Regions from separate parts of the Leptolyngbya sp. FACHB-1624 genome, predicted to be linked through region 4. Evidence: predicted binding sites of a transcription regulator. Region 4 holds the regulator's gene; each other region holds the start of a gene.
The links. Region 4 encodes NtcA, which controls nitrogen genes in cyanobacteria. Its sites were predicted from a motif close to TTTGTANNNNNNNNTACAAA; they were not measured.
Positions count from the first base shown of each region.

Region 1: ACMUEV_RS15035 (MSMEG_0572/Sll0783 family nitrogen starvation response protein) is a predicted target of NtcA. The motif match lies at 6,110-6,129, and genes of this name have one in related genera.
Region 2: ACMUEV_RS16785 (P-II family nitrogen regulator) is a predicted target of NtcA. The motif match lies at 3,364-3,383, and genes of this name have one in related genera.
Region 3: ACMUEV_RS30805 (BMP family ABC transporter substrate-binding protein) is a predicted target of NtcA. The motif match lies at 1,707-1,726, and genes of this name have one in related genera.

Region 1 is NZ_CP180258.1:3,207,034-3,215,112, reverse strand. It holds gene uvrB (excinuclease ABC subunit UvrB) at 7-2,010, opposite strand; gene ACMUEV_RS15055 (CsbD family protein) at 2,211-2,399, shown strand; gene ACMUEV_RS15050 (TM0106 family RecB-like putative nuclease) at 2,648-4,144, shown strand; gene ACMUEV_RS15045 (cupin domain-containing protein) at 4,255-4,593, shown strand; gene ACMUEV_RS15040 (MSMEG_0569 family flavin-dependent oxidoreductase) at 4,748-6,019, shown strand; gene ACMUEV_RS15035 (MSMEG_0572/Sll0783 family nitrogen starvation response protein) at 6,193-6,675, shown strand; gene ACMUEV_RS15030 (Nit6803 family nitrilase) at 6,728-7,708, shown strand; gene ACMUEV_RS15025 (MSMEG_0568 family radical SAM protein) at 7,701-8,079, shown strand, end outside.
Region 2 is NZ_CP180258.1:3,561,629-3,569,707, reverse strand. It holds gene ACMUEV_RS16805 (heme oxygenase (biliverdin-producing)) at 1-455, opposite strand, end outside; gene acsF (magnesium-protoporphyrin IX monomethyl ester (oxidative) cyclase) at 467-1,543, opposite strand; gene queF (preQ(1) synthase) at 2,042-2,437, opposite strand; gene ACMUEV_RS16790 (hypothetical protein) at 2,674-3,246, shown strand; gene ACMUEV_RS16785 (P-II family nitrogen regulator) at 3,456-3,794, shown strand; gene ACMUEV_RS16780 (PPC domain-containing protein) at 3,878-4,312, opposite strand; gene ACMUEV_RS16775 (DsbA family protein) at 4,327-5,019, opposite strand; gene ACMUEV_RS16770 (ribonuclease R family protein) at 5,478-7,844, shown strand; gene ACMUEV_RS16765 (flavin prenyltransferase UbiX) at 7,890-8,079, shown strand, end outside.
Region 3 is NZ_CP180258.1:6,481,529-6,489,607, reverse strand. It holds gene ACMUEV_RS30810 (sensor histidine kinase) at 1-296, opposite strand, end outside; gene ACMUEV_RS30805 (BMP family ABC transporter substrate-binding protein) at 468-1,649, opposite strand; gene ACMUEV_RS30800 (cysteine hydrolase family protein) at 1,750-2,430, opposite strand; gene ACMUEV_RS30795 (formamidase) at 2,434-3,456, opposite strand; gene ACMUEV_RS30790 (PAS domain-containing sensor histidine kinase) at 3,614-5,170, opposite strand; gene rlmN (23S rRNA (adenine(2503)-C(2))-methyltransferase RlmN) at 5,788-6,804, shown strand; gene ACMUEV_RS30780 (hypothetical protein) at 6,887-7,066, opposite strand; gene ACMUEV_RS30775 (DUF4230 domain-containing protein) at 7,457-8,079, opposite strand, start outside.
Region 4 is NZ_CP180258.1:905,362-913,440, forward strand. It holds gene ACMUEV_RS04180 (DUF3084 domain-containing protein) at 1-1,136, opposite strand, end outside; gene ntcA (global nitrogen regulator NtcA) at 1,256-1,927, opposite strand; gene fabI (enoyl-ACP reductase FabI) at 2,367-3,167, shown strand; gene ACMUEV_RS04195 (vWA domain-containing protein) at 3,192-3,809, shown strand; gene ACMUEV_RS04200 (RNA polymerase sigma factor, RpoD/SigA family) at 4,677-5,663, shown strand; gene ACMUEV_RS04205 (DUF433 domain-containing protein) at 5,798-6,130, shown strand; gene ACMUEV_RS04210 (DUF5615 family PIN-like protein) at 6,127-6,450, shown strand; gene ACMUEV_RS04215 (sulfurtransferase) at 6,614-7,441, opposite strand; gene ACMUEV_RS04220 (DUF6220 domain-containing protein) at 7,444-7,905, opposite strand; gene ACMUEV_RS04225 (helix-turn-helix transcriptional regulator) at 7,935-8,079, shown strand, end outside.

The DNA of each region.
Region 1 (8,079 bases), 2.3 Mb from region 4:
ACTCGATTACGCTCGATTGCCCAACAGCTTGTCTCGCAAGTGTTTGATCTTGTCGCGATATTTTGCTGCTTCCTCAAACTCCATCTTTTTCGCTGCTTCCTTCATCTGCACCTCAAGCTGAGTAATCAGCGTCGGAATATCTTCTAAAGGAATCTCATCTGCTTGCTCGTAGACTTGATCCAACTCTTGAGCATTCAAACGGCGCGATACTTCCAGAAATGCCAAAATCGAATTGTTCGATTTCTTGATGATCGGCTTCGGAACAATGCCATGTTTTTCGTTATATTCCATCTGGATAGCTCGTCGTCGCTCCGTTTCGCTAATCGCACCTGCCATGCTATCGGTTAAATTATCCGCATACAGAATGGCTTTTCCTTCTACATGTCGAGCAGCACGTCCCATCGTTTGAATCAGCGATCGCTTTGCCCGCAAGAATCCTTCTTTATCCGCATCCAAAATCGCGACGAGTGAAACTTCTGGTAAATCCAATCCTTCCCGCAATAAGTTGACCCCGATCAGCACATCGAATGTGCCTTCTCGCAGGTCTTGCAGAATTTCGATCCGTTCGATCGACGTAATCTCCGAATGCAAATATCTAACTCGAATGCCGCGCTCTTGGAAATACTCGGTCAAATCTTCTGCCATTCGCTTCGTCAGCGTCGTGATTAGCGTGCGTTCTCGTTTTTCAACTCGAATTTTGATCTCATGCAGTAGATCATCGACCTGCCCTTGAGTCGGGCGAACAAAGACCTCAGGATCAAGCACACCCGTCGGTCGAATCACTTGTTCAACCACACGATCTTCTGAAATTTCGAGTTCCCAATCGCCCGGAGTCGCAGAAATGAACACACACTGATTCACCTTTGCCCAAAACTCCTCTGCTTTCAATGGGCGATTATCTGCCGCACTCGGCAGTCGGAATCCGTGATCGATTAGCACTTTCTTCCGCGCTTGGTCGCCGTTGTACATGCCTCGAATTTGCGGAATGGTCACGTGAGATTCATCGATCGCAAGTAACCAATCATCCGGAAAGTAGTTCAGCAAACATTCCGGCGGATCGCCAGGATTGCGTCCTGCTAAATGTCTCGAATAGTTTTCAACTCCATTGCAAAATCCCACCTCTCGCAAAACTTCCAAATCGTAGCGCGTGCGTTGTTCTAAGCGTTGAGCTTCTAGTAATTTTCCTTCAGTCTCAAGCTCAACTAAACGCTGTTTTAGCTCTAGCTCAATGTCATCGCAAGCTTGCTGTAATCGATCTTCGGGTGTGACAAAGTGACGAGCCGGATAAATACTCACTGCGTCCATACTTTGCAAAGTCGCACCTGTTACCGGATCGATATAGCGAATCGCATCGATTTCATCGCCGAAAAATTCGACTCGAATAATGCGATCTTCGTAAGCTGGTCCAATTTCTAGAACATCCCCTTTGACTCGGAATTTGCCCCGACCCAGATCGAGATCATTGCGAGAATATTGCACAGACGCGAGATCCCGTAAGACTTGCCGTTGATTGATCTCTTCTCCAACTCGCAATGGAATCGACGCATTCAAGTATTCCGAAGCAATCCCTAACCCGTAAATACAGCTAATTGAAGCCACTACAATTACATCGCGACGTTCAAACAGCGATCGCGTTGCCGAGTGCCGCAACATATCAATTTCTTCGTTAATCGAAGCGGTTTTCTCAATGTAAGTATCGCTGACCGGAATATAAGCTTCAGGCTGATAGTAATCGTAATAGCTGATGAAATACTCAACTGCATTATTTGGAAAGAATTCGCGCAATTCATTACACAGTTGGGCTGCCAGCGTCTTGTTGTGAGCTAAGAGTAAGGTCGGTTTGCCAATTTTCTCGATCGTTCTCGCAATCGTGTGCGTTTTTCCGGTTCCAGTCGCGCCGAGCAGAGTTTGATAACGATTGCCTGCCTGAATACTTTTGACCAGTTGTGCGATCGCTTTGGGCTGGTCGCCAGTCGGCTCAAAGGGAGTGTGAATGTTAAATTCTGGCATTGTGAATTCACTGGGGTTCTATTCAATTTTAGCGGTTTCTTTTCCGGCAGTGGCGGCACCTCTCTATCGATCGAGGGAGAAATTGATCACGCAACAATCCAACTCTAGCCAGACTCAAAAATTAAGAAAAATCGTTAAATTCGATACATATCGATAGCGCTATCGACTGATTTATCAACAAATTTCTAAGGAGAATGATCATGAGTTTAGAAGAAAGAGCGAAGGCAGCTGCGAAGAACGTTGAAGGTAAAGTTCAAGAAGCTGTAGGCAACATCACCAACGACCCAGCCGACAAGATGGAAGGCAAAGCGAAACAAGCCGAAGCTGGCGCGCGCAACGCTAAAGAAGATGTGAAAGACGCAGCGAAAGATGTTGTTGACCGTGCATAGTCGCTCTTAATTTTCACTTCAACTTGATCAAGAGATGCCTGAGCTGGGCATCTCTTTTTTACGAAAAACCGACATTTTGAAAAAACGTAGCTTAATTTACATTTAGTTTCCGCTTAAAGTCAGATTGTTAGAATAAGTTAGATCTATGTCTAATTGTTAAGAAATTGTGATTGAGAAAGACGATCGAGCGTAATCTGACGATGAAGACACGATCCCGCAGACCGCCTAATTTTTGTTAATTTATAGGCATGTTTATTACTGCTGATCTCCTGCTCAATTATCAACGCTGTAGTCGTCGAGCATTCCTCGATCGATATGGAGATGCTGAGCAAAAAGATCCGCCCAATGATTATCTGCTGAAACTGATTCAAGACAGTGCAGAAAATCGCCGACAAGTCCTCGCAACCGAAGATCAAGAACATCGCCAACCGACTTATAAAAGTGGAGATTGGCAAAAAGGTGCGGAAGAAACCTTGAAGTTGATGCGGGCGGGTGTGGAAAGAATTTATCAGCCGATTCTGCTAGCAGAAGAAGGAAATGTAACGCTGGTTGCGAATCCAGATTTATTAGTCAAACGACCGGGACAATCCATTTTTGGCGATTGGATTTATGTTCCGACTGAGATCAAACTCAGCAAGCGTCCGAAGCAGGAATATCAAATTATCGTGGCGTACTTTGTGAAGGTGCTGGCTGCGGTGCAAGGAGCTTGGGTCGAGGAAGCTTGGTTGATTTTGAAAGAACGGGGCGCGTTTGCGGTGGATTTGTGGGAAATCATTCCGCGAATGGAAACGATTCTGACCAGTTGTATTGAAGCGGTGACAGGCGAAGAAGAACCGGAAGTGTTTATTTCTCGCAGTCGATGTAGTTTATGCCATTGGTTCAGTCATTGTTATGCGATCGCCAAATCCGACAATCATTTATCGCTGCTTCCCGGTGTGACTCAATCGCGTTATGCCCAATTACAAGCGTTAAATATTACGACCTTAGAAGCCCTAGCTGAAATTCCTGCAAATCAGTTAGAACCGTTACCTGGATTTGGCAGCGAGACAGCGCGCAAGTTGGTCAGACAAGCGCGAGCAACTTTGCAGAATGTGGCGCTCTTAGGTGAAAGTTTAGCCGCACATACGGTAGGAAAACGACCGTTTGTGATGCCGACGATTCCCACGGCTGCGATCGAGCTTTATTTTGATATCGAAGCTGAGCCAAGTTTGAATCTGGTGTACTTGCATGGCGTGTTGGTCGTCGATCGTCTCCAGCAGACGGAAACGTTCCATCCCCTGCTTGCAGAGAAACCAGAAGAAGAAGCGATAGTGTGGCAAAAATTGTTGGATTTAATGTGGGCGTATCCGAATGCGCCCATTTTTCATTTTTGCCCCTATGAAGTGCAGACGATGGAGCGATTGGGTAAGGTCTTTGAGACACCTGATGAGTTGGTTAAACCGTTGCTGACGCGATTCATCGATTTGCATGACTACGTTACTCAAACCGTGACGCTTCCGGTTGAGAGCTATGCGCTGAAACATATTGCGCGATGGGTTGGCTTTGATTGGCGCGATTCGACGGCAAATGGGGCACAGTCGATCTATTGGTATGCTCAATGGTTAGCAACGAGCGATCGCAGTTATTTAGACTCGATCGTGATCTACAACGAAGATGATTGTCGGGCAACCTATCACGTTAAAGAATGGCTGGTCGGATTTTTAGAAGCAGCAACTTTGGCAGATGATTTAGGCTACGCGGTTTAGCTATGAATTGAGCCCGACCGAAATCGTGTCATGGCGATCACCCTGAAGCAAGAGGTGCGATCGCTTGAGGATGAATAGCATCGATCGCGAACACTATTGAGGGATTCCTCATGTCAGATACCAGCGTGAAAAAAGTCGATGCTCAGTTCTCCCCCAGCGGTGAAATGGGACAAAAATATCTTGCCTCTGGAAAAAGTCTTTCGATGCGCTTATGGGAAAATGAGCCGCCTGCCGATGCAAAGCCTGCGACTCAGCGAGACTACGAAACAGTTGGCTATGTGATCCAGGGGAAAGCAGAGTTACAGCTTGAAGGGCAAATGGTGCTTTTAGAGCCAGGAAATTCTTGGGTTGTGCCGAAAGGAGCGATGCATAGCTACAAGATTTTGGAACCGTTTACTGCGATCGAAGCGACCAGTCCGCCTGCCCAAGTTCATGGGCGCGATGCGTAAAATCTGAATCTACTGTCGATAGTGAGAGGGAGACGTGACCTGCGATCGCGCTCCCTCCCTTTACAGCTAGACTCAACCTTCCGGTAGTGAAAACTACAACGTTCCTCCACGATCGCGCTTTACGCTGCCTAAAAATGCGATCGTGGAGTTTTCAATGCAAAGCCATTATCCAGTCATTATTGTTGGCGGAGGGCAATCAGGCTTATCGATGAGCTATTGCCTGAAGCAGAAGAATATTGAACATCTGATTTTTGAGAAACATACGATCGCTCATGCATGGCAGGCAAAACGCTGGGATACTTTTTGCTTGGTGACTCCAAACTGGCAATGTCAGCTTCCGGGCTTTCCTTATGCAGGTGATGATCCGCGCGGATTTATGCAAAAAGATGCGATCGTCGATTACATCAAGAGCTATGCTGCCTCATTCGATCCACCGATTCGAGAAGGCGTTGAAGTCTTGAAGGTTGCTAAAAATGATGACGATCGATTTGAGCTAACTACTTCGGCTGGCAATTACACAGCCGATCAAGTTGTCATCGCCGCGGGAAGCTACCATCAGCCGAAAATTCCACGTCTTTCTGAACGATTTCCGTCAGCGATCGTCCAGATCCATGCATCTGAATACAAAAGTCCAGACTTTTTGCCTGATCGAATTCTAGTCGTAGGAACTGGACAATCCGGCTGTCAAATTGCTGAAGATTTGCATCTTGCAGGTAAAAAAGTCCATCTTGCTGTCGGAAGTGCTCCGCGATCGCCTCGGCTGTATCGCGGTAAAGATATCGTAGATTGGTTAGATCAAATGGGGTACTACGATCTCTCGATCAACGATCATCCTCAAAAAGAATCGGTCAGAAGTAAAGCAAATCACTATGTCACAGGTCGCGATGGCGGACGAGAAATTGACTTGCGGCACTTTGCCCGAGAAGGAATGAAGCTCTATGGCAGATTGAAAGATGTCAATGGCAGCACGATCGAGTTTGAGAACAATCTCAAACAGAACCTAGATCATGCCGATGCAGTTGCCGAAAGTATTAAGCGAACCGTTGATCAATTCATTGAAAAGAACCAGATTGGTGCTCCAATCGAGCCACCTTACCAACCTGTATGGGAGCCAGACTCAGAAGAGTTAACGCTGAATGCTGCTGACATTGAAGCGATCGTGTGGTGTACCGGATATCAATCTGATTTTCGCTGGGTGGAAGTTCCAGTGTTTGATGGCAAAGGCTATCCAGGACATGAGCGCGGCGTAACGCAGATTTGGGGCTTGTACTTCCTCGGCTTACCTTGGCTCTATACCTGGGGTTCTGGACGATTCTCAGGAATTGCCAGAGATGCTCAGTATCTTGCAGATTATATTGCTGCAAGAAAGAAAGTCTCACAAGATAGTGCTTGGAGTGTTGTGAATGAGTTTTTACTCGGATCATGACCTGTTGATTTAGATAGGTCAGTTTTTGGGTTTTGCTAGCTGTGTAACCCTTCGATCAAGCTCCCTAGTTTTATGATCAGTGTTCTAGTTCTAGTAGCCAGCACTACAAAAGTTAGTAACCAATCCCCACTAATCTTGCAGCAAGCTCATCTATCAAATTTAAGGAGATCGCTATGCCAGAGGTTACAGCTCCCGCATATCAAACTGGCGATTTCTTTGTAGACTACGAAGAAAAAGTTTTTCCAGATGTCAAAGCGGAACCTGGCGAGAAAGCTTTAGTCACGTTTCACACCGTTGCTTTTGAAGGCTCGATCGGGTTTGTCAACTTGCTTCAAGCTACCCGATTACTCAGAAAAGGCTTTGAAACTTCGATTTTGCTCTATGGACCTGGTGTAACTTTGGGGGTACAACGCGGCTTCCCGAAACTCGGAGATTCTGCTTTTCCGGGACACCAGAACTTCAATGATCAACTGAGCAAATTCATGGCAGAAGGCGGCAAAGTTTATGCCTGTCGCTTTGCATTGCAAGCGCTCTATGGTCATGGTGAACCTTCTTTAATTCCAGGCATTCGACCAATTAATCCATTGGATGTCTTGGATCTCGTTCTGATGCATCGCAAAGATGGTGCATTTATCCTCGATACCTGGACACTTTAAAAGCTCCGAAAATCTCCGATTGCAAGTCTAATTTTCACTTACCTCTCCCACAATGACAGATGCTCACATTGTTCGAGCGGCAGCCGTACAAATTAGTCCAGTCCTGTTTAGCCGTGATGGGACAACCGAGAAGGTTTTAGACGCGATCGCGTCCGCTGCCAAATCAGGCGCGCAGCTCGTTGTCTTTCCAGAAACCTTGATTCCGTACTATCCTTACTTCTCGTTCATTCAGCCTCCAGTGCTAATGGGCAAAGAACACATGCGGCTGTACGAAGAAGCTGTGATTGTTCCTAGTCCAGTCACAGATGCGATCGCTCGTGCTGCTCGATCGTATGGTGTCGTTGTCGTTGTGGGAGTGAACGAGCGAGACAACGGATCGCTCTATAACACTCAGCTTGTTTTTGATGCGAATGGAACCTTGGTTTTGAAGCGCCGCAAAATTACGCCAACTTACCATGAGCGCATGGTTTGGGGACAGGGAGACGGTGCGGGACTAAAAGCGATCGACACTGCGATCGGGAAGCTTGGAGTGCTTGCCTGTTGGGAGCATTACAATCCACTTGCTCGCTATGCCTTGATGGCACAGCATGAGCAAATTCATTGTTCACAGTTTCCAGGCTCAATGGTTGGGCAAATTTTTACGGATCAAATCGAAGTTACCATTCGCCATCATGCCTTAGAAGCAGGCTGCTTTGTTGTGAATGCGACAGGTTGGCTCTCGCCTGAGCAAGTTGCACAAATTACGAGCGATGAGAAGCTTCAGAAGGTTCTAACAGGTGGTTGTAATACCGCAATTATTAGTCCCGAAGGTAATCATCTTTGTCCACCGATTTTAGAAGGAGAAGGAATTGCGATCGCGGATCTCGATTTCTCGCTGATTACGAAGCGCAAGCGTATGATGGATTCTGTGGGGCATTATGCTCGTCCTGATCTCCTTCAGTTGCAGGCAAATTTTGATACTCAAACGGTGCTAAAGGAGTCGCTCGAAGTGCAGCCAGCAGAACAGTTTTTAATCCCTAACCTCAATGAATAAGCAACAACTCATTACGGACTTACAATCACATGGATTGAAGCTGATTGACTCTCAAATCGGTGCATCAGGGCGACAAGGTGGAGCAGGACCTTCAGATCACAAAGCAGTGACGATCGAAGGAACAACCATTATGGTTCCGATTTACAATACACCTGCTGCAAGTTCTCCCTATAGCACTAATCAAACGGCTCAAGTTTTAGAACTAAATGGAGAAGCGATCGCCCCGATTAGTTTTCCTAAGCAACCCAAGTTCTACAACCTCACCACAGAAGACGGGATTCCTTACTGGAAGATTGCGTTACTTCATAGTCACGATGTCCTTGCAACCACAGTTTTGCAGACCTGTATGCGATACAGCGATGCGGCTAAAG
Region 2 (8,079 bases), 2.7 Mb from region 4:
CCCTGATTCGGAGGCAAAGACAATGCAGATCGAATCACATTTTTCAAACTCTGTCCTCCTGATAAATCGCCCATATAGCGGGTGTAAGCATGGGCAACCAGCAAGATTGGATCAGTAGCAGCGAGCGTTTTAATTCGAGCGCAGTATGCAATTCCCGCAGATGATGCAACGATCTGATTTTGCCAGTCTTCACCGTAGTAGAATGCGAGATCGCGCGCCAGATTCGCAGCTCGATTCAACCCTGGGAAGTAGAATGCACCAAACACTGGATCTTGAGCGTGCTGCTGTAATGCTGCTTCTAAAGTGCTGTAAACAAAGTACAAATTTGCAAACAGTTTCCGTAGAGGTTCGCGTTCTACAATACCTTTCACAAAGCATTTCATAAATGCAGTGTTTTCTGCTGTGGTGTGAGAGCGTTGGGTTCCTTCTCGTAAGCGGACAGATAAAGTACTCATGAAATTGTTTCCTAATGAATGACAGGACGAGAGGCTTCTGCATCAATTGCAGGTAAGAAATAGAGGCGGAGAAGTTGCCAAATGATCACAGCAATCCAAGGCAATTTTTGGAGCGTTTGAATGAATTTCGGGCGCGACTGACTCGAAATCTCTGCTAGTTTCTGATTCGCGATCGCGCATTTTTCGAGCCGAGGGAAGAACTCTGGATGATCCGTATCCAGCACACTCGGAAAAGCTCGCTTCGAGGTTTCGTTCGTGTTTTGAATTACAGCCTTGTTGTACTCTTGCGGATCAATACCAATCGAGTCGTAAAACGTCGATCGTTCTAAAACAGTCAAGGTGTGAGTTGCAAAGACAGTCAGCAGAAAGAATCTTGCCCACAGTCTTGCTTTCCAGCAATTCCAGAGTTTGGGCTGCGATCGCAAGAGTGCCTTAAAGAAATCTCCGTGTCGATTCTCATCCTGGCACCAACTCTCAAAGTACCGAAACAGAGGATAAAACCGATGTTCTGGATGCTGTTCTAAATGGCGGTAGACCAAAATATAACGCCAGTACCCAATTTTTTCCGAGAGGTAAACGGTGTAGATCACCCATTCTGGCGGAAAGAAAGTATAGGTTCGATTTTTCGTCAGATAGCCCAGATCAAGAGTCAAGCCAAAGTCTGCCATTGCTTTATTCAAGAACCCGGCATGACGAGCTTCATCGCGCGCAAGTAAATGAAACGCTTCTGATAGTAAAGGTTGCCGATTTTTAAGCTTGCGAGAGAGTTCTTTAAAGAGCAAAAAGCCCGAAAATTCTGAAGTACAAGAGCGCTCTAGAAAATCAATAAACGCGTGCCGGGTTTCACCATCAATCTTTTCCCAATCTTGCTGAAACTCTTCATTGCGAACAAAATGGTGACGATTATAGTCTGCTCGCAATTCTGCGACGACCGCTTCTAGTTCTGCTTCATGCCTGGATAAATCCATTTGGGCAACCGCATCAAAATCAGTGATGTAAAACCGAGGAGTTAAGAGCGTTTCTTGAACAGGTTTTTTAATGCCAGGCGATTGTTCTGGCAGGTCGGATCTCGAAACTGTGCTGACCATAGAGCGAATGATAACGACTGAAATTACTTTCCCCGAATCTGCGATCGCGGCACAAGTGAGTTACCTGCTCTGCTCTATAGTTACCACAAGTAAAACATTGAGATGAGCACAAGGTTAGAGGGCTTTCTAACAAATTGTTAAAACATCCGCTGAGATTGAAGCAAGGCATCACTCCTAGAAGCCTTCCACCTTTCATCACTTAAATTTGCAAAAGATTTTGCTTTCTCTCATTCTGCTTGTCTACTCTTGCAGCAATCATTACTAGCTCAAATGAAAAGCTCGATCGTAAGTGCTGGTTGCTTTACTAGGATGTCTACTTCGAGGTTAGAGCCAGTAGTTACTGCTCAAGTTAGTTTAGGATCTGAATCGGTTCTGTCTCGCTCCTAAACTGCAAGCTAGAACAAGACAGAACACGGATTTTTTTGCGCTCACCCTATCAAGAAGAACGAGTTCAGACGCTCAGCGAGAATTCTGGACGGTTAGCGAACCGCATTCTACTTATACCTTCGTATGCGTCACTTCTACTACGGTATGCACATTTCCTCGGGGCGTGTAGTCCGCCTTAATCGAGATTTCTAACGGATCACACGCTGCCACAATGTCATCTAGAATTTGATTCGCCGCTTCTTCGTGAGAAATATAGCGATCGCGATAACTATTGATATACAGCTTAATTGCTTTCAGTTCGACGACGCGCTGATCCGGAACATAGCTCACATAGATCGTCGCAAAATCGGGATAGCCAGAAAACGGACACTTACAGGTAAACTCTGGCAGCGTAATATTGATCGTATAACGCCGTCCGGGTCTAGGATTCGGGAAAGTAATTAGACTTCCCTCTTCGATCAGGCGTTCGCCATACTTTACTTCGGGATGGTCTTGCGCTTGCGTCATAGCCTATGAAATTGAATGAACTGACTGATCTTAGCAATCGAATTTGCACGGAGGCACGATCGCGTCTCAAGATTTTTGAGTACTTGATCTCCGCAATCCCCGAAATTCGTTCACAAAATCGTTTCTTTTTGAAAAAATCTTGACTAAAAATGCGTTGCTTGATTCAATTGCAGCTATTCTGAGGGCATCACAATTTCTCGCTGTTTTGTCAGATTACTCTCGCTGTTATGAACCCCATGATGCAGAAAACACCTAATCGATCGATCAATTTGCCGCCTCAAGCTCCTGCAACCGGATATGCCCCTTCTGTACCGATTTCAGTCTACCGCGAGGTGATTGCTGAGCTTCAAGCTACAAAGAACTCGGTGGAAGCCATGAAGATTCAAAACCAGCAATTGGCAAAACAGAATCAGCAATTGCGGCAAGAAATTGAACGCACGGTACAAGCAGCACTCCAACTCCGCCAAGTCTCCAATGCAATGCCGGGAATTAATCCTGCTGCACCACCCGCACCTCGTCTCGACTTGATGCCCGAAGTCGAAGCTGCATCCTTCCAAATCCCGGTCATGCCACCCCGCATCCCCGTTGCTCCCAAACCAGAACCCGTTCCATCGAGTCTCGAATTTCCTGAAGAGAAGCTGGTAATCGAAGAAGACAGCAAGCCCCGGCGCAAAATTAAGCCAGAACAAGACACTCATTTTGAACTCAGCGGTTGGATGTTGGGCTTAGTCATCGCTTTGATCGTCGTGACTGCTTTCGGCGCTGGCTTCTTGCTGGTGCGTCCTTTGCTGAGTCCTTCATCAAAATAAATTCTCGAATGTAACCAATAGCAACCCGAAATTACGAATTACAACTGATGAATTCCGATTTTGAGTGGCTCATGCGACACTCAAAAATACTATTACAATCGGCGAGGCGGTTAATGATCGGTAGCGATCGTTACAAAATTCTCTTCACCAGAAATGATAGATAGTCTCATGCCCGAATTATAGAGATCACGATTAAGGAGTGTAAGCGCTTGAAAAAGGTTGAAGCGATTGTTCGCCCATTTAAACTCGACGAAGTCAAAATTGCATTAGTCAATGCTGGAATCGTGGGAATGACGGTTTCTGAAGTCCGAGGCTTTGGACGGCAGAAAGGTCAGACCGAACGGTATCGCGGTTCTGAATATACGGTTGAGTTTTTACAGAAGCTCAAAATTGAAATTGTGGTGGAAGATGATCAAGTAGACATGGTGGTTGACAAAATCATTGTGGCGGCTCGAACCGGAGAAATCGGGGACGGGAAGATCTTTATCACACCTGTTGAACAAGTAGTTCGGATTCGTACCGGCGAAAAGAACTTTGAAGCGGTTTAAAAACACGAACCTTCCGAGTTTTTGAAACACTCAGAAGGCTTGCTTCGCTGTGAAGGCGATCCGAATCTGGATCGCCTTTATATTTATTGAACGGGTTTCAGCCGAGTCAATTTCAACTTGAAGGGGCCGCCCGCCGTTTCTCCGAAAGCTTTGACTCGAACGATGTAATTCGCATTGCGCGTGATGCGAGTAAATAAGAGCGAATTCGTTGTCCCATCTGGACCATCATCATTCTCGGCAACGGTTGTCCCTTGTGAGGTCATCAGCGTGACGATCGTATCAAAACTATCCGAAGACAAATCGATCGCCACTTGTTCTCCCGCCTGCAAAGTCACCACATAATCGCGTGCGAAATTGCCTTGCCCGGTGGGAATATCGGCATCCGTTAAGCGATCGTTAATCTCTTTTCCAGGAGCCAGCGGGATTGGCGCATAAGAGCGAGTCGATTGAGCCATTGCGGCGGTCGTCATCAAAACCGCAATTGGAGCTGCACAAAGCCAAGCCATCCATCCTTTCATAACCGTTCCTTTCCTTACTGTGCTTGGTTTAAGTTTTTCTCTAAGGTAGCAAGATCGACTGCCCCTGAAAATGCACGACCATTCATGGCAAAGAACGGAGTACCAGAAATTCCAAGCTGCTCTGCAAGTTGAAGATCTTTTTCAATCGTGGTTTCTGCCGCTTGAGACGCGCGATCGCGATTAAACTTCGCCACATCCAACCCCAGAGTCTTGGCAATCTCTGGATAAATCGCCTCATTCAGCTGTTTCTGCTGCGCAAACAAAGCATCATGATATTGCCAGAATTTGCCCTGTTGCTGAGCCGCCCAAGCCGCTTTTGCTGCCGGTAGGGCTTGATCATGAATACTGGTCAGCGGCAAATGTTTATAAACCAGAGTGACGCGATCTTTATACTTGTCTACAAACTGGCTTACCGTGCCTGCTGCTGCTTGACAGTAAGGACATTGAAAATCAGAAAACTCCACCAAGACAGCCTGACCGTTGCCTTTCGTGGGAGACTGAGCGATCACCGATTTTGGATTCTGCTGGAGATCGCGGAGAAACGACTGTTGAACTTTTTGCTGTTCTTGTTGTTGTTCGCGTTGATAAGCTTGTACCGAATCCAGAATTGCCTGAGGATTTTTACGAATCACTTGCAGGACTTGTTCTTCAAATTTTGGATCAATCTTGCTATCTGCCTGCACTGGCAAAGAGCAACTGATTAACATCAGACACAATATAACCAAGCCCGCGAATTGTTTCAGCCTTCTCATCACGATTCCGTCTCAAATCTGTCCTCGCACTATAGCTTAACTTCAGACTTCCGAGACGCATGAATCCGCAAAAGTTCGAGATTCAATGTGTCATTAGGCTCAACTTGAGTAACAATAGTAAAGGTGCGATCGCATTGGCGGTCAGGCTGTCGTGTAACTATGAGCGACACTCGACTTGTCAACATGTTCGTACAGGCGCTTTTCGAGACTTGAAATTCCGAATCGATTGATTTTGGTCAACTTCGGGAGTTCAACCTCATAGAGCCAATGCTAAGTGCGCAGCTTCCTATCTGTTAAAACTGGGAATCGGCTTGTTGATTAATCGGAACTGATTCGAGCTTCGGTTCCGGTGAAGTGACGACTTCAGAGCCATTTGCACACCCCACGCAGAACACACGAGGACAAATCGCTTCATGGAATTCTCGATCGCTGAGTTACTCGCTAACTTCACAGATGATAAATTAGTGGCTCCAAAAGCTCTCGAAAAAAAGCTGGAATGCCATGATGAACCGAGCCTAAGACGCTTACAGATCGCACTAGACGCACTCGAAAAAATCGGAGTGCTCGTGAAGGAACGGGGCAAATATCGTCGAGTGCCAGAAGAAGGCGTAGTAGAAGGAAAGTTACGCTGTTCAAGCAAAGGATTCTGCTTCGCGATTCAAGATGTCGAAGGGTCAGAAGATATCTACATTCGCGAAAGCCAACTGAATCATGCTTGGAATGGCGATCGCGTTTTGGTGCGAGTGACGAAGGAAGGCAGTCGTCGTCGCAGTCCAGAAGGCGAAGTGAGATTGATTTTAGAACGGGCAAATCCCTCGGTTCTGGCACGCATTAAAAAGAGCGAAAGTGGAGAATTTCGAGCCGTTCCCCTCGACGATCGCTTATTGTTTGAACTGCAAGTCAATGAAAATGGCATCCAACTCGATAATGCGATCGATCATTTGGCACATGTGCAGGTCAAACGCTATCCGATCGGGCAACATGCCCCCCTCGGTAAAGTCGCAAAAGTCTTAGGCGCAGATGATGACGCAGCCGATATTGATATTGTCTGCTGCAAGCATGATTTGCCGCGCGAATTTCCTGAAACGGTTTTAGCCGCAGCAAAAGAGTTGCCGACTAAGTTGACCAAAGCAGAGTTGAAAAACCGCGTTGATTTACGCAATCTGACCACGCTGACGATCAAATCTAGCGACGAAGATAGCGCCGATGATGCGATTACCTTAGAGAAAACGAAAGCAGGCGGCAACTGGCGCTTGGGCATTCATATTGCAGATGTCGCGCACTATGTTGGATCAGGAGCGCCGCTTGATCGCGAAGCTCAACGTCGAGGCGCTTCGGTCTATCTGAGTGAATTAGTCGTCCCGATGCTGCCTGAACAGATCACCGATAATCTCTGTTCGCTTCAGCCTGGAAAAGATCGACTTGCCGTTTCAGTGCTGATTACACTCGATGATCAAGGTGGCGTGCTGGAATTCGAGATTCAGCCCACAGTGATTAATGTCGATTACAAGTTGAGTTATCACCAAGCAGAAGAGATTCTCAAAGACAATCACACAGAAGAATTGAAGCAGTTTGAGCCGATTTTTGAACTGTTGGCGCAGCTCGATAAGCTGAGTCATGCGATCAAAGACCAGCGACGACAACGAGGCGCATTTGAACTGAACCTGCCAGAAAAAATTTATGCGCGTCCTGACGGTTCAGAATCGCCAGAAGAAACGGATAAATTTACGTTTAGCAAGTTTCACTACGATGATGAAGGCGTATTAGGTGCAGTAGTTGTTTCTGCAACGCTCCCGATTCACTCGATGATCGTTGAACTAATGTTGCTGGCAAATCAAACCGTTGCATCTCATTTGATTGCACTCGGAGTTCCTAGCGTTTACCGAGTCCATCCCACCCCTGATCCAGAAGAGGTGCAGGAATTGGTGAAGTTAGCAGTCAGCATGGGCATCGAACTGAAGCTAGAAAACGAAGAAGAAGTTCGCCCACAAGACTATCAGAATTTCACACATGCCTTTGCAGAATCGAATGCAGAACGAGTTTTGACTTACTTGTTGCTTTCGACCATGAAACCTGCATTCTACAGTTCTCAGCCGAAACCACATTTTGGCTTGTCATTAGAGCAAGGCTATACGCACTTTACGTCTCCCGTGCGGCGCTATCCTGATTTGCTCGTGCATCGCGCCTTACATGCGGTCTTTGAAGCAGGACGAGATCGTCGGTCTTCGCGCGTGAAAGATAGTGTTGATTTACGCCATAGCTCTTGTCACGGAGAGATTAATTGGAACGTACTGCCGACCGATGTGCATCAAGAATTGGAAAGCCATTTTGGTGCAGTCGTTGTGCATGTGAGTGAACGCGAGAAAGTGGCTCAAGATGCAGAAAACGATCTCGAAGGTTTGAAGAAAGCCGAGTTGATGAAAGAGCGCACAGGCGAAATCTTCCACGGATTGATTACGGGTGTTCAATCATATGGATTGTTTGTCGAACTCGAAGAATTGCTCGTCGAAGGTCTCGTGCATGTGAGTTCGCTCAAAGATGATTGGTACGAGTTTCGATCGCGCCAGCAAACCCTGGTAGGACGAAAGAATCGCAAGCAGTATCGACTTGGCGATCGCATTGAAGTTCAAGTCAAGAGCGTCGATTACTACCGCCAGCAGATTGACCTGATTGCAGTCGGCGGTGGCAGTGAGGCGACCGACGAAGAATTTGAATCCGAAGAGCGATCTGAGTTTCAACCTGAACCTGCCCTCCCCGATGAGGAGTTTAGTGAGGAATAATAAGAGATGCGGGCATGTCCCGCATTTTTTATTTAGGTATTCTCTGTGGTCAATCGTCCTATCATTCTTGGTGTTTCTGGGGCTTCAGGCTTAATTTATGCCGTCCGAGCTTTGAAGTACCTGTTATCGGCAGATTACGCGATCGAGCTTGTCGCATCGAAAGCAACTTATATGGTGTGGCAGGAAGAAACAGGAATGCGGATGCCACCAGACCCAATCCAGCAGGAGCAATTTT
Region 3 (8,079 bases), 920 kb from region 4:
GCGGATAGGTTCGCCTGTTCAATAAATTCGCGCTCCTCTTCAGGCGATTCGCAGAGATCGCTTAGAACTAATTGCTGCGAACCGATTAATCCACTTAAGGGCGATCGTAACTCGTGGGAAGTGCGGGCTAAAAATCCTGCCTTGAATTGCGCAAGTTCGAGTGCGGATTGATACGCCAATTCCAATGTGCGATCGGGAGTAGAGGATGCGACTTTAGACGATCGCTTCGCCCACCAACCCCCCACAAATCCAATTCCCAAGCCGCCAGCTAGCCAAACCAAATTCATCCAACTCATCGTTCTGGATTGCAAAAAGAAAGTCTTTATCACTCTAAACGACTTCACCCATTGCACTCGAAATCCTGACACCGAATTGATTTGTAACCAAATCAAACCAATTTAGTATCAGGATCTCATTTTTTCTAGAAACGTCGCAGATCTAACAAATCTCTAGCTTGAGCGAGACTGCTAAGCCGTTTTACCAACGACCCCTTCTACGAGCCAGTTCATCGATTCAAGCTCGATCGCAGTTGTCGCATAGTCTTTTCCAGCAGGGACAACCTCTTTACCCGTATTATCTTTGAGTCCGCCTTTGTAAATGACTAGCGAACCCGCCTTCATTTTGTCCCTCGCGGCTTCTGCGTCCTTCTTCGCAGTCTCAGATACCGCCGGTCCAAATGCCGAAATCTTCACAAATCCATCCTTATATCCGCCGCGCAGCAAATGCGGAATCCCTCCATTCATCAAGGTTTTACCTTCTTGAATCATCTTGACGTAATCGGAATACACCTTCGTCCAATCCCACTCTGCACCCGTCAGATAGCCTTTCGGCGCAAGTGCTGCCTGATTGGCGTGATAGCCAGACGTAAACGCCCCGCGTTTCTCTGCCGTTTCTATCACAACTTTCGGACTGTCTACATGGCAAGTAATCACATCTGCCCCTTGGTCAATCAAACTGTTGGTCGCTTCCGCTTCTTTTACTGGCAAAGACCAGTCCCCGGTAAAAATCACCTGGGTTGTAATTGTTGGCTTAACGCTTCGCGCTCCCAGGGTAAAACTATTGATGTTGCGAAGCACTTGTGGAATTGGTTTTGCTGCCACAAAACCTAACTTTCCGGTTTTGCTCATATGCCCGGCAACCACGCCTGCAACATACTGCGCTTCATCAATGTAACCAAAATAGCTGCCGACATTTTTGGGATGCTTGGCTGCATCATACATTGCGCCACAGTGGAAAAATTGTACTTCTGGATAATCGGTGGCGAGTTTAAGAATATGCGGGTCAAAATAGCCGAATGAGGTGGGAAACAGAACGGTTGCTTTGTCCTGCTCGATCATGTTCCGCATTGCTTCTTGCACTTCGGTCGTTTCAGGCACGCTGGCTTGATCGACGACTTTCACACCTTGGACACCTTCTTTTCCCTGGAAGTGGGCTTGATTATAGCCAAAATCGTCTTTAGGACCGACGTAGATAAACCCCATTACAAGTTCTTTGCCTGCGGCGGGGCTGCTACTGGATGTTGAAGAATCGTTCGCTGGGGTACAGCCAACCCAGAGCTTTGAAGTTGCACCAAATGCCCCAGTCGCTAACAATCCGCGTATGACTTGGCGGCGGGAAATGCGCGATCGCGGTGAATCCTGACTGCTCATCGTTCCTCCTCACAGAAGTTAATTGCCATCGTATTGAAATCGATTTTTCTGCTCGCTTTTGTATTGTTCAACACGTATCTTGCGATGCCTGAGCAGAGGCTCACGCGATCGCAGAAATCAATGCTGTCGAATCGGCAACCGCCCCAAACACACCGCCCTGCATTTTGACCATGTTCAGCGCGGCTAGATGGTTGCCATAGTCCGTTGCACCCGTACAATCGGACAGTAACAAACATTCATATCCTCGATCGTTGGCATCTCTCATGGTTGTATGCACACAGACATCAGTGGTAATGCCGGACAGGATCAAGTTTTGTATGCCTTTACGGTGCAAAACCAAATCGAGATCAGTGGCATAAAATGATCCTTTTCCGGGTTTATCAATGATCACTTCTCCGGGTAATGGAGCGAGTTCAGGAATAATCTCCCAACCTGACTCTCCTCGAACCAAAATTCGCCCACAAGGTCCCGGATCGCCAATTCCGGCTCCGATTTGTTGCGATCGCCAGCGTTTATTTTCTGGCAAATCTGAGAGATCCGGGCGATGTCCTTCGCGAGTGTGCAGAATTGTGTAATTCAGGTCTCGCATCACTTTGAGGAGGTTCCGAATCGGTTCGATCGGGGCACGCGTCAGAGACAGGTCATAGCCCATCTTGTCCACATAACCGCCCTTACCGCAGAAATCTGTCTGCATATCAATCACAATCAGAGCCGTATTCTCAGGGCGTAAATCGCCATTGAATGGATATTGATAAGGCTCAGCCTCTACATACCGTCCCATGATTTAACCTCTGGTGACTGAAGTTGGTAATTCTTCGCCTTGATACGATCGCGTTGGCGCGTCAAATCCGCAGCTTGTGCCATCGGTGTGAATCACTTCATCTTCCCAAGGCAGGCGATACGATTCATTCACCAAGTCTTTCATGTAGGTGTAGGGGCAATCCTGTGCTCCGCCTTTCACCGCGACATAGCCGCGATGCCCAAATTGGTAAATATTGTTTTCGACGCTCCAGTGTCTCCGAGCTTCTCGCACCAGATCGGGACGCAATTCGGCTGTGATAATTTCATCCGGTCGATGGCTGCCCATCACTAAGGGCATTCCGTCGAAATTGACAAACATACCTTCGCCCATCGAGTCAAATGTGCCATCTGTGCCGCACATACACACAGATGCGGTGTAGATCAGATTACAAAACGCATTCGCCTGGTTGGTAATTTGCCAACTGTGGCGGATTGGAGCGGTATATCCTGCGGTACGAATCATGATTTCCGCACCCTTGTAAGCACATTCGCGCGCCATTTCTGGGAACATGCCGTCGTGACAGATAATTAACGCAAGCGTGCTGCCATTCGGTCCTTCACAGACCGGAATTCCCAGATTTCCAGGTTCCCAAGGCTCAACCGGAACCCAAGGATGCAGTTTCCGATAATAGAGTTTCAAGTCGCCTTGGTCGTCGATAATGATGCCGCTATTGTAGGGATTGCCGTGTGGGTTGTACTCCATGATCGAGAAGCATCCCCAAATGCGATTTTCTCGGCAGGCGGCTTGGAAGGCTTGAACTTCTGGACCATCGATTCGGCACATAATTTTTGGATTTGTGTCCATCGAGAGTCCGTGTAGGGAATACTCTGGAAAGACGACTAAATCCATACTGGGCATATTACGACGGGCTTTGCTGACCATTTGGCAAATGCGATCGGTCTGAGCCGCAAGATCGTCGGGCGTGACAACATTTGGAAGCTGTAGCTGCACCAGTCCCAATACAACACCCTTTGGAGATTTATTCAATCCACCTAAACCACTCATGCACTTTGCCCTCAAGACTCAACTGATTGTCAGCTTTATCACATTTGGTTGAGGGCGATTCGTACTTTGGAATACCGTTTTGCTCCGTTCCATCGATTCGCACAGTTTGCGCGATCGCTCCACCACTAAGATGCAGAATGCCGAACGGATATTTGAATCAGCGACGATTGGGTTCGATCGCAATCGTTCCAACCGTTGCCGGATGCTGAAGATTCATCGGTAAGCGAATCGTAAACTGACTTCCTTCTCCTTCCTTCGAGTGCATGAGCACCGTTCCAGCGTGAAGTTCAGCGAGTTTCTTGGTCAACGCTAACCCTAAACCTGTGCCTTCGTGCTTACGAGACAATGAGCCATCGACCTGCTGAAAAGGTTTGAACAAGAGATGCTGTTTGTCTTCTGCAATTCCAATCCCTTGATCCCAAACAGTGAAATCTAGAAACTCGCCATTGAGTTTCACGCTCAGTCCGATTTCATGATCTTCGTTCGAGAACTTAATCGCATTCGAGAGCAAGTTCAGTAGCATCTGGCGCAGCCGCAATTCGTCTGCCATCAAGGGTTCTAGATCCGGCTGGATCTCATAGTTCACGGTCAAATTTTTTATGCGAGCCTGTTCGCTGACAAACCCCAAGGTTTTCTCGCAAATTTCATCGACGACGAGCGGCGCGAGTTCTAAGCGCAACTGTCCTGCCTCGACTTTCGACAAGTCTAAGACATCATTGATCAAGCCTAGCAAATGCTGGCCGCTTTGATAGATCTGATGAATGTAGATCTGTTGTTTTGAATTCAGACCGCCGAAGATTTGTTTTTGCAAAATCGACGAAAAGCCCAAAATCGAAGTCAGTGGAGTGCGCAACTCGTGTGACATGTTCGCCAAAAAGTCCGACTTCATCTGGCTTGCCCGTTCTAACTCATCGTTCTTTGTGGCAAGTTCGTCTTCTGTTCGTTTCTGCACCGTGATGTCACGGGTAATCATTGAAACTGCGGTTGGGCGATTGCGTTCATCCAAGACCGGACTGACGGAAACCAGAGCAGGAAAAGATTCGCCGTTGCGACGATTACAAATGACTTCACCGCTCCAACCGCCTGAGATTGCTTGTTTAATTAACTCTTCGGTCTGCTTTTTCTCGGGGTAAAAAATTGCAGCATGTGCCCCGATCATCATGTCGGTTTGCCAGTTAAAAATTCGGCTCGCCGCAGAATTTGTGTAGATAATTTCTCCGTTCAAATCCGTAATTACGGTACTGTCATAGGCGGATTCAACTGCGCGAGAAAAGATTTTTAACTGTTTTTCAATCCGCTTTCTTTCCGTCACATCTCGCCCAATTCCTATACCGCCGATGAGTTCGCCATCGCGGCAGAGGAGTTTTCCATTTACTTCTAGAAAAATCTCTGTGCCCACTGCTGTCGTCAGCACAAACTCAAAATCTCTCAACTCTCCGGTCTGCATTAAATTCGCGAACGCTTGCATTGTTTTTTCGCGATAAAGCGGGGAGACAAAATCTAAATACGATCGTCCTAAGATTTCGTCTCTAGGACATCCCAGCAGTTTTTGACCATAGGAATTCATGTAGGTCAGAGTTCCTGTCAAGTCAACGGTGTAAACCATATCGTTGGCAGTTTCGACATAAGCTCGGAACAGTTCTTCCGATTGACTCAGGCTGATTTCCACGGAGCCAATTCGTACGAGTTTGTCAGGAAGTGTATGATTCGACATTTCCACAAGGTTACCAGATCGAAGCGGATGGACAGATGAGGATAGAAGCTTTTTGAAGTGAATCGTTGACGTCCTAGCAGGCGAAGAAATTGGATGAAGTAGAGGTGAGACGTGCTAAGTTGACAACGCGCATGATGAAAAGAAAAAGATTTAAACAAAAAGGAAATATTTAGCAATTTAATCAAATGAACGCTGAAAAAGCGTTTCACCCAAATGAGTGATCTTTCATTTCCAGCGGTGGAATTCGATAGAAGGTTGGACAAAAGTTCAATCTCTGAAATCCTCATAGAAGTTTGTACCAGGATTAAAAAACATAAAGCGGGGTTTCTACGGATCATTGTCCCAACTAATTTTCTTTTTTGTTAAAAGTAAGTAAGTATTTTTACAAATGGCTAAATGAGAGTACGTAATTTAATGCGGCTTTATCTCAGTTGGTTGGCTGAACAGTCTAAGATAGAACTCTCTAACTTCACAAATTAAAACGAGAGAGCGGGTTGCCTCAGAACCAACAGACCTAATCTCTCTATTCATCGGCTCTCTGTAATTTCCGTAAAGTTTTAGTGAAGTTGTTTGCCAGCAACATATTATTTTTCCTTCTTCTCGCGATCGAGTGTTTTATGAAAGCCTTAATTGGAGCGTCTTTACCAGAGTTAACGGAATGGGTCAAAACGCAGGAGCAACCCGCATACCGGGGACAACAATTACATCAGTGGATCTATCAGCGGGGCATCCGCTCTTTAGCTGAAATTTCTGTGTTTCCGAAGCAATGGCGATCGCAGGTAGCGGATTGGTCGATTGGGCGATCGGAAATTCATCACCAAGCGACCGCTTTAGATGGCACGGTGAAATTCTTGTTGCGATTAAGCGACGGTCAAATTGTTGAAACCGTTGGAATTCCGAGTGAGCAGCGGTTAACGGTTTGCGTCTCTTCGCAAGTCGGTTGTCCGATGGCTTGTGATTTTTGTGCGACGGGTAAAGGCGGATTTAAGCGCAATCTGGAACGCCATGAAATTGTGGATCAAGTGTTAACAGTGCAAGAAGTTTTTCAGCAACGGGTTAGCAATATCGTGTTTATGGGCATGGGCGAACCCCTGCTGAACGCGGACAATGTTCTAGAGGCAGTGCGATCGATTAATGAAGATATTGGCATTGGTCGGCGCTATATCACTATTTCTACGGTCGGGATTCCTGGGAGAATCCGCAAACTTGCGGATCACCACTTGCAGGCGACGCTGGCGGTAAGTTTACATGCGTCGAATCAGCAGGTGAGAGAGCAATTAATTCCGAGTGCACGTCAATATCCGTTAGAAGCACTTTTAGAGGAATGTCGCGAGTATGTGCGTCTGACGGGACGGCGAGTGACGTTTGAGTATATTTTGTTGGCTGGAGTCAATGATTGTGCTGAACATGCGATCGAGCTTGCAGATCATTTACGGGGATTCCAGAGCCATGTGAATCTGATTCCGTACAATCCGATTAGCGAAGCGGATTATCAACGACCAGATCAGCGTCGGATTGATGGGTTTGTGAAGGCGTTGAAAGATCGGAGAATCGCGGTGAGTGTGCGGCGGACGCGCGGATTGGAAGCGGATGCGGCTTGCGGGCAGTTACGCGCATCGTTTGCTGGAAGTTGATTGTGGAGTTTGGGTTTTAAGCTGCGCTCAACTTGAAGAACCGATATCCTTGAGTTGAGCGCAGCCGAAACACGGCTACAGATTATCGACGAACATAAATTCCAGGCGCATATGCTTCGATGACACGACCAGACTTTGAGCAGGTGATCATTAGATAATCACATTCCGGGCATTGCGTCCGAGTCAAGGCTCCTGGTTCAATTCGATATCGTTCTGCATGGCTACCGCAATTGGGACAATGAACGGTTTGAACAACTTGCATCTTAAAAATCCTCAATCTTGGCACTAAATTCAAACAATTTAAAGAGCGAACATTAGGTAGTTCTGAACAAATATTGCGCTGATGGAATTTTGTATCTACCGTTACTAAATTTCTCAAATCATTGAGAAGAATCTGATTCTATTATGGACAGCAAACATGCTGAGTGTGTTCAGAATTCATTTTTATTTTAAATTTCTTCAACTTGGGGATCACCTATCCGTAGGGTGATCCCGCCTCTCCATACGACTTTACGCTGTTTATAAATTAATCTCAAATTAAATTGTGATTTGAAGGCGGCAAACGAAGTTTTTGAAGCTGAGTTTACAACTTTAGTAATAGAACGCTTGATTTTTCTCTCAAGTTTCAGCGTTTTTTCTATTACTTAAATGCTTAAGAGGCAAGACACTGTTGAGGGTTTCCGGGTTGCGGTTCGACAATTACGTCTTTGATACCAGACACCCGAATTAAAGACGTAACGACTAGTTTTGCTCGATCGTTTGCCTTGTCTAAAATGCCATCTGAACACGCAGCTAGTTGAATTTTCTTTAAAGCTTCGTCTTGAGCGAGTTTCTGTAAATTTGGTGCAACATCAGGGCCTAACCCAAGCGGGCCGCGATTGTAGTCGTAGACACTCGAACGCGTCACATCGATTTTCTTGTCTAAAATTTTTGGTGCGGGCAGTTGCAATCGGATTGTATCCCCGACAATTTGCACATTGTCAGGCTTCAGCGTGCTGAGATCGACGCCTGCTCGCACTTCTCCCCGCGCAATATATAAAAGCTTGGTTGTCCCAATGACGACCCCTGCGATCGCAGCATCTTGCTGAGTGGGAACGACCGCCTCCATTGTAAAAACCGCTGTAGTCAGTTCGCTGGCTTGGCGAACTTGTTGAATCACAACCGAGCGCGTTTCGACCTTCGGTTCCGGTGAGTTTGAGGCAATGAGCGATCGCAAGTGATCAAAGAACTGATTGCCCGATCGTGCAAACCCAACCAGCAGAACTACCCCGAGTA
Region 4 (8,079 bases):
AGTTTAGACGGTTCCAGCGTTTGAGTCGCGATCGTATCTCCTGCTAAAAAGACAACCTGATTCGGCACTGCACTCATATTCACGACAACGCCTCGGTCGTCACCGAGAACATAATTTGCCCCGGCCTGCACCCGCACCAGATAATCTTTACCATCTTGAATTTGCTGAATGAGGTTTTGCACTTCCGCAATCGGGATTTGCACAATTTGCTGATTGTTCTGCCCCAGGCGAAGCGACTCGATCGCGGTCTGATTTGCCAATTGCAGTAATTGATCGACCGCTGCTTTGGCTCCACCTTGTTCGACGACGCGCACAACGCCTGAAGACAGCACTTGTGTCCGAAAAATTGCCAGATCACCTCGGCGAATCTGTTCCACATCTTGCTGAATTTGCTGAACGGCTGCCACGAGAAAAGCTCTCTGCTGTTCCAGGGTTTTCAATTCTGCTTCGCGTTGAGCAATGACTTGATCGCGCTCATTAATTTCGCGATCGCGCTTTTCAATCAGGGCAGTTCGTTCCGCAATTTGCGCATCTCGTTCCGCAATTTGGGCTTTCACCTGATCCCGTTGTTCAATTAACGCCTGCTGCTCAGATTCCAGCTGATTGATTTCGTTGCGGAGCGAGAGTGCTTGCTGAGAAACTGTTTCTAGCTGATTGCGGGTGAGATCTCGCTGCGCTTCTGTCCTGCGAAGTTGGGCATCGGTTTCTCGTTGTCGAGCGACTGAAACTTGAAGATTGGCATTGAGGCGCTTGAGATATTCCTCAATTTGGGCACGTTCCGATCGCGCTTGCTCTAGATCTTTCTCAACCTCAGCTTTTCGCTGATCGGTGGTTTTGAGATCAGCCGTGACTTTATCGAGGTCACGATTTGTCGCCCGCAAATCGGCTTGAATTCGCCCGAAGTTCAACACCATCTCTCGAAAGGTGCGACTGGCAAGCAGTAAAACGCCTAACGTAGAGGCAGAAATCAGCGTGCCCGTCAAAATCGTCACGACAACTGCTGTTTGTTTGGGACGGAGATTGAACAAGCTGAGGCGGGCTTTTCCCACGCGCGTTCCTAAGCGATCGCCGACTGTCGCGATCACCCCTCCTAACACCAACACCACCAAAATTAGAATTAGCCCGACATCGGACATGACGCTCCCACAAACCCCTAGACATACTGCACTCTAAGGGCACTTTCAGACTTTGCCTTTCATTATGACTGCTCGCTCTATGATTCGCGTGAGTCACTCAGGACTGAATTCTAATCGAATTAGGTAAATTGTTGACTAAGCGTTACCGGATTATGAACGGTTATTTTTTTCTTGTGAATTGAGATCATTTTGTCCTGACGCAAATCTCCCAGTAAGCGGGTGACTGTGACGCGAGTCGAGCCGATTGCTTCAGCGATCGCTTGGTGAGACAGTTTGAGATCAATCATGATCCCCTCTTGTGAGGGCACACCAAAGTCACGACACAGAATCAGGAGGAAACTAACAAGACGCGATCCCATATCTCGGTGCGCCAGCGTTTCGATCATCATTTCAGTTTGTAAGATTCTCGACGACAAGCCTTTCAGCATCAGCATCGAGAGTTCGGGATTGTCTTTGAGCGCTTTTTCAACTTGTTCGATCGGAACAGACAGCAATTCGACAGGGGTGAAGGCAACTGCGTGATAAAAGCGATCGGCACGTTGTCCTGTGATCAGAGAAAGCACCCCGAACACGCTGTTTTCTCGCAGCAGCGCGACGGTAATTTCTTCTCCTGCCTCGTACACCCGTGAGAGTTTAACCGCACCCTTGACGAGAAAGTAGACCCGCTCCGCCGGATCGCCCGGAAAGAAGATGGTCTTACCGCGTTCAAACGTCTCTACAACAGGAGGATATGCTCCCCCTCCAATCTGACGAAACATCGCTGCAAGCGGTTTATCCTTGGTCACTACCATTTCTTTCCTTGTCGTATCGAGTGAAGCTGGGAAGTCTAACAGTCTATGTAAGCAATCGATGACTTTAGACCACTAAAACTGAGTCTATGATCTGTTTTAGTGTCGTAAACTACAATTTCGCTTTGATCTTCAGAAAACTCAGTAAATTCTCTAAGAAGAAGGCGCAATTTCGAGTCGATCTACTGGAATCTTCTGGGCAGACCCAATAATTTCCACAGATCATACCGTGAAAGCACGAATATTCTAGGACGAGGCATTAAGGAATCATGAAGGATTCCGAACCAGAATCAGAGAGGATTCGCTGGCAGAAAAACCGAACTGAGAAATGACGCAATTCGATCCTCGATCCGCCAAGCTTGGGACGATCGCGTCAGCGAGGAGCAGTTCGAGAGGGATCCCTTTCTGCTATCCTCATAAATGCTTTACACGGTAGAAGACCATGCTAGACCTGACTGGAAAGAACGCACTTGTAACGGGAATCGCGAACAACCGCTCGATCGCATGGGGCATCGCTCAGCAGCTACACAAAGCAGGCGCAAATATTGGCATCACCTATCTACCGGATGCAACCGGCAAAGCGGAAAAGAAAGTTGCCGACTTGACCGAGCCGCTCAATCCCAGTTTGTTCTTGCCTTTGAACGTGCAAGATGACGCACAGATTGAGAGCGCATTCAATACCGTGAAAGACAAATGGGGCAAGTTGGATATTCTGATCCACTGTCTCGCATTTGCTAGCAAAGATGATTTATCCGGCGATTTCTCCAAAACGTCGCGCGCGGGTTATTCGCTGGCGTTGGATATCAGTTCTTACTCGCTGGTGCAACTAGCTGGAGCCGCAAAACCTCTAATGAGCGAAGGCGGTAGTATCGTGACGCTGACTTACCTCGGTGGTGTGAAAGTCATCCCGAACTATAACGTCATGGGAATTGCCAAGGCAGCATTGGAAATGAACGTGCGCTACCTCGCAAATGAGTTAGGGCAGAACAATATTCGAGTCAATGCGATTTCAGCAGGCCCGATTCGAACATTGGCTTCCTCGGCAGTCGGTGGCATTCTCGATATGATTCACCACGTTGAAGAAGTTGCGCCGTTACGTCGAACTGTGACGCAGATCGAAGTCGGGAATACCGCAGCATTTCTCTGTAGTGATCTATCAAGCGGGATCACGGGTCAGGTGATCTACGTCGATGCAGGCTACGAAATTATGGGGATGACGGGATCGAAGCCCACTGCTGGATAGCAATTAGACGATAGGAGATGTGCCGTGCCCAATTTTGAAACTTTGCAAAATCGAGACTACACCTTGATTTTGGATAAAAGTGGCAGTATGTCTACCAATGATCAAATTGGGGGCGGCAGTCGTTGGGAAGCAGCCCAAGAATCAACGCTGGCACTGGCGCGCAAATGCGAACAGTTTGATCCCGACGGTATTACGGTTTATACGTTTTCTAGCCGATTCAGACGGTACGAGAATGTGACGACGAGCAAAGTCGCACAGATTTTTATGGAAAACGATCCGGTTGGCTCGACCAATCTGGCAGCAGTGTTGCGGGATGCCACCGAAGATTATTTTCGCCGCAAAGCCACAGGGCAGAGCAAAACTGGAGAAACCATTTTAGTCATTACCGATGGTGAGCCGGACGATCGTCGAGCCGTGATTGAAGCGATCGTGCAAGCGACACAGAAAATGGAACGCGATGAAGAATTAGCCATTTCTTTTATTCAAGTTGGCTCAGACGCCAGTGCGACAAAATTCTTGAAGGTTCTCGACGATCAGCTTCAAAGTGTGGGAGCAAAGTTTGATATCTGCGACACGGTGACGATGGATGATATGGCAGATATGAGTTTGGCAGAAGTGTTGTTGAATGCGATCGTAGATTAGCACGCTAAAACAGCGATTAAGTTTGGGCAGAATGAGCGGCGATCGAGCCTAAAATCGCAAGCCCAGTCAATCGACTCGATGCACCCAATTGGGTCAGTCGCAGCAGCAATACCTACCTGAAGGAATAGCCAAGAAACCACAACGAAAAGCTCCGAACCTAATCGGGATACCGACCTGCGTCGCAAAACTGATGACGGTTCTCGATAAGTATAATTGCTCTTCGTTTTAAGCTGACCAATGTTGCAGCCTTGATCCAGTTTTTAATGAAATCGTCACCTTAATGACACTTCAATTTCATATCTGAAAAGTAGCCTAAAATGTCCCCATTTTTTCACAATAAATCTTGGATTGAACTGTCAGAATGAAATCCATAGACCAGTTGATGGATACGGGGTTTGGCTCACTGGAACATTCTCTAAATGCGCAAGTCAGAAATCATAACAGCAGCACTTAAAAAAGTACGGTTATCCCTCTCTAGAGACTCTATCCAACTGTAAATCAAACCGTCATTATAGAAGAATCAATTCACCAAGTTTTAAATGAAGTTTTAGGGTAATGCCCATGTCTTGCAATTTACTTTGGAAAGCTAAATATTTGCTGAAATTCCTGAGTAATTTCCCTGTAAGGCTCTTTACTTTATTTAGAATTCGTCTTATCATTAAGTAAAGTCGAAACGACTTCGATTTAGAGTCCTGAACCTCACCGCTACACTTTCGGCTGTTCGTGCTTGTACCCCTTATTTTGTAAGCGTGCTAAAGATTTATCCCCCTTCCCAGGGTGAAGTTAAACAGCATTTCATTCCTGTATCGGCTTGGAATCGATTCGAGTTTGTTGTCTAAAGTTTTCATTTCACGGAGTTGACTGCACATGGCTACTGCCAATACCAAATCTAAATCCACTCCTAGCCCCACCTATACGGCTGATATGGTGCGGACGTATCTGCATGAGATTGGTCGTGTGCCGATGTTGACACACGAGCAAGAGATTCTCTACGGGAAGCAGGTTCAGCAGATGATGACCTTGCAAGAGAAGAAAGAAAAGCTTGAGAAGAAGCTGGGTCACGCGCCGACGCAGCAGGAGTTTTCTGAGCATGTTCATCTCAGTGATTCTGAGTTGACTGGTATTTTTCAACGGGGTCGTCGCGCTAAGCAGAAGATGATCGAAGCGAATCTTCGCCTGGTTGTGTCGATCGCGAAGAAGTACCAGAAGCGTAATTTAGAGTTCTTGGATTTGATTCAGGAAGGCTCACTCGGCTTAGAGCGTGGCGTAGAGAAGTTTGATCCGACTCGTGGGTATAAGTTCTCGACGTATGCGTACTGGTGGATTCGTCAGGCGATTACAAGAGCGATCGCTCAGCAAGCCCGGACGATTCGATTACCGATTCACATTACGGAGAAGCTGAACAAGATTAAGCGAGTTCAGCGCGAGCTAGCTCAGAAATTAGGGCGCAGTGCGACAGCAGCTGAGATCGCGGCAGAATTAGAGCTTGAGCCGGAACAGATTCGGGAGTTCTTATTGATGTCTCGTCAGCCTGTCTCGCTAGACTTACGAGTTGGAGATAATCAAGATACTGAACTGCAAGAGTTACTTGAGGATAATGGTCCTTCACCGGATGCTTATTTGACTCAAGACTTGCTCCGTCAGGATCTTGAAACGTTAATGACGGATTTGACTCCGCAGCAGAAAGAAGTGCTGAACTTGCGCTATGGGTTGCAAGATGGGCACGAGTTATCGCTGGCAAAAGTCGGCGATCGCTTAAACTTGAGCCGGGAACGGGTTCGTCAGCTAGAGCGGCAAGCTTTGGATCATTTACGTCGTCGCAAGGCGAATGTGCGCGAGTACATTGCTAGCTAAGTTTAGGGTTTTATAACTCACAGAGGGGACATCAGTTTGATGTTCCCTTTTTTTGGTTGGAAGATGCGGCAATTTTCTAGGATGAAGTAAAGCATTGCGTCTAAAATTTAGGCAACAAAAGGATAGGCTCTCTTATGGCATTGGCTCCTATTTTGGCAAAGTCCTATATTGAACAGCGAGAGACAGGGTATTGGGTCGTAGGCACTCGTATTTCTCTCGATTCGATTGTTTATGCATTTTTAGATGGAGAGTCACCTGAAAGTATTGCTCAGAATTTTCCGTTGCTTTCGTTGGAACAGGTCTATGGTGCGATCGCATTCTATCTCGCCAACCGAAAGTTAATTGATGCTTATCTGGAAGCAGGTGAAGCAGAGTTTCAGCAATTACAACAGGATTGTAAAGAGAAGAATCCGTTACTGTATGAGAAATTGAAAGCGGCTCAAGCTCAGAAGCACAATGCAGTATGACAGAAATTCGATTTCAGGCTGATGCTGATTTGAGACAAGCCATTGTAACTGGAACAATTCGCAGAGAGCCAAGACTGGATTTTCGTTCAGCTAATGACGCAGGGTTAGAAGGAATAAAAGACCCAGAAGTTCTGGCACTTGCAGCAAGAGATAACAGAGTGTTAGTAACGCACGATCGTAAGACAATGCCAATTGAATTTGGCCAATTTATTACAGTGCAGACAAGCTCCGGGGTTTTGATTCTTGCTCAGAATCTTCCAATTGGTGAAGCGATCGATGCCATTATCTTAATTTGGGAAGCATCTACAGCTGAAGAATGAACTAATCAGATCATGACGTTTCCATTTTGAAAGGCAGTATGAATGGTTTGAAGCCACAAGTATTACGAATACTTTAGGAGAGTTGAATGTCTAAAGTTCCAGAACGCTTTGTTGGTCATAATGATTTAACGAAGAACCATAACAGAGATTCTTCGTTGAATCATTATGACTCAATAGGAAGACTTGGAATTCGACTCCACTCGTTCCAGGAGCCGTCGTAGTTTCGGACTTTGGGATAGCCGAGAAGGTACTTTAAGACGAACCAGACGAAGGCAGAACGACCGCCGATCGCACAGTAAGGGAAGATTTCTCGATCGCGAATAATACCCTTTTCACCATAGAGCTTCTGAAGTTCCTCAAACGATTTGAATGTACCGTCTGGATTCAACGCTGCAAGGTGTTCAATGTGAATTGCACCGGGAATATGTCCACCTCGTTCGTTCCCAGTTGGCGGTCGATTCAGAAAGATTTTGCCTTGGAATTCTTCGAGCGTCCGAACATCAAGTAACGCTGTATTGGGATTGTCGATCGCAGTTTGGACTTCTTTTTTTAAGACTCTCAAATCGGGATTCAGTGCAACTGCTTTTTCTGGAACTGGAGAAACGGTCGAGAGTTCTGCGGCAAGCGGGCGATTTTCTGCTTTCCATTTTTGATAGCCCCCATTGAGAACGCGGATATTGTCATGTCCGAAGAGTTTGAAAAGCCAGAAGATCCAGGCTCCAGTACCGGGATAGCTCCCGTAAGCAACAACTATTGTTTCTGGAGTAATACCAGAGCGAGAGAGGAGCCATTGGAATGCGATCGCATCTAAATTTTGTCCTAGATTCGGCAGCAGTAAATCATCGAAAATACTCCAAAACACTGCACCCGGAAGATGAGCATCTTTGTAGAGATCAGGACTCATATCGACTTCTAAGATTCGGAGATTCGGATCAGTTAAGTGTTCTTGAAGCCATTGCGTATCGACTAGAACTTCAGGATGAGCGTACATTGTTATGACTCCTGATCAAGATTTGGGAAAAGAACGCGCCCGACCCGATGGACAAGCGTTGAGGAAACGGAAAGCAGAGAGAAGCCGATTAAAGGATGAAACACTGCGATCGGCAAAGATGTTTTGAGATGAATGGTGAGAAATTGCAGTCCGAGCAAGATCGGCAAGCTAATCGTCAGAATTCGGACTCGTTGAGGAAAGGCGCAGAGAAACACATAGCCCAAGAGGATCAGAGAAAGAGCACTGTATCCTCGAACTAGTAAAACGTGAATGTTCCACCAGTCGGTTTTGTAGAAGTAGGCAAGACCAACTGTGAGAACTTGGGCAATCAGACAGAGATTAAAGAGAATCGAAAGCGCATAAAATCCGATCTGGAGCCGATTACTGGATGTTTCGGCGTGAATGTGAGTCATCATTTCAGTGTTGCTCAGCAGTGTTATTGCTAAATTAAACGGAGAACTCATTCACGCCTAGACCTCGATCGAGTACTCTTATGGCAAATTTGCAACCTTTATTTGAAGCGATTTCCACTGCTAAAAACGAGCGAGAACTGCGATCGCAGGTAATTCCAGATTTAGGGAAATATTTCACAGCAACTCGATCAGGTCTCTTTTTCTTTGATCAGTTGCCAATGGTTG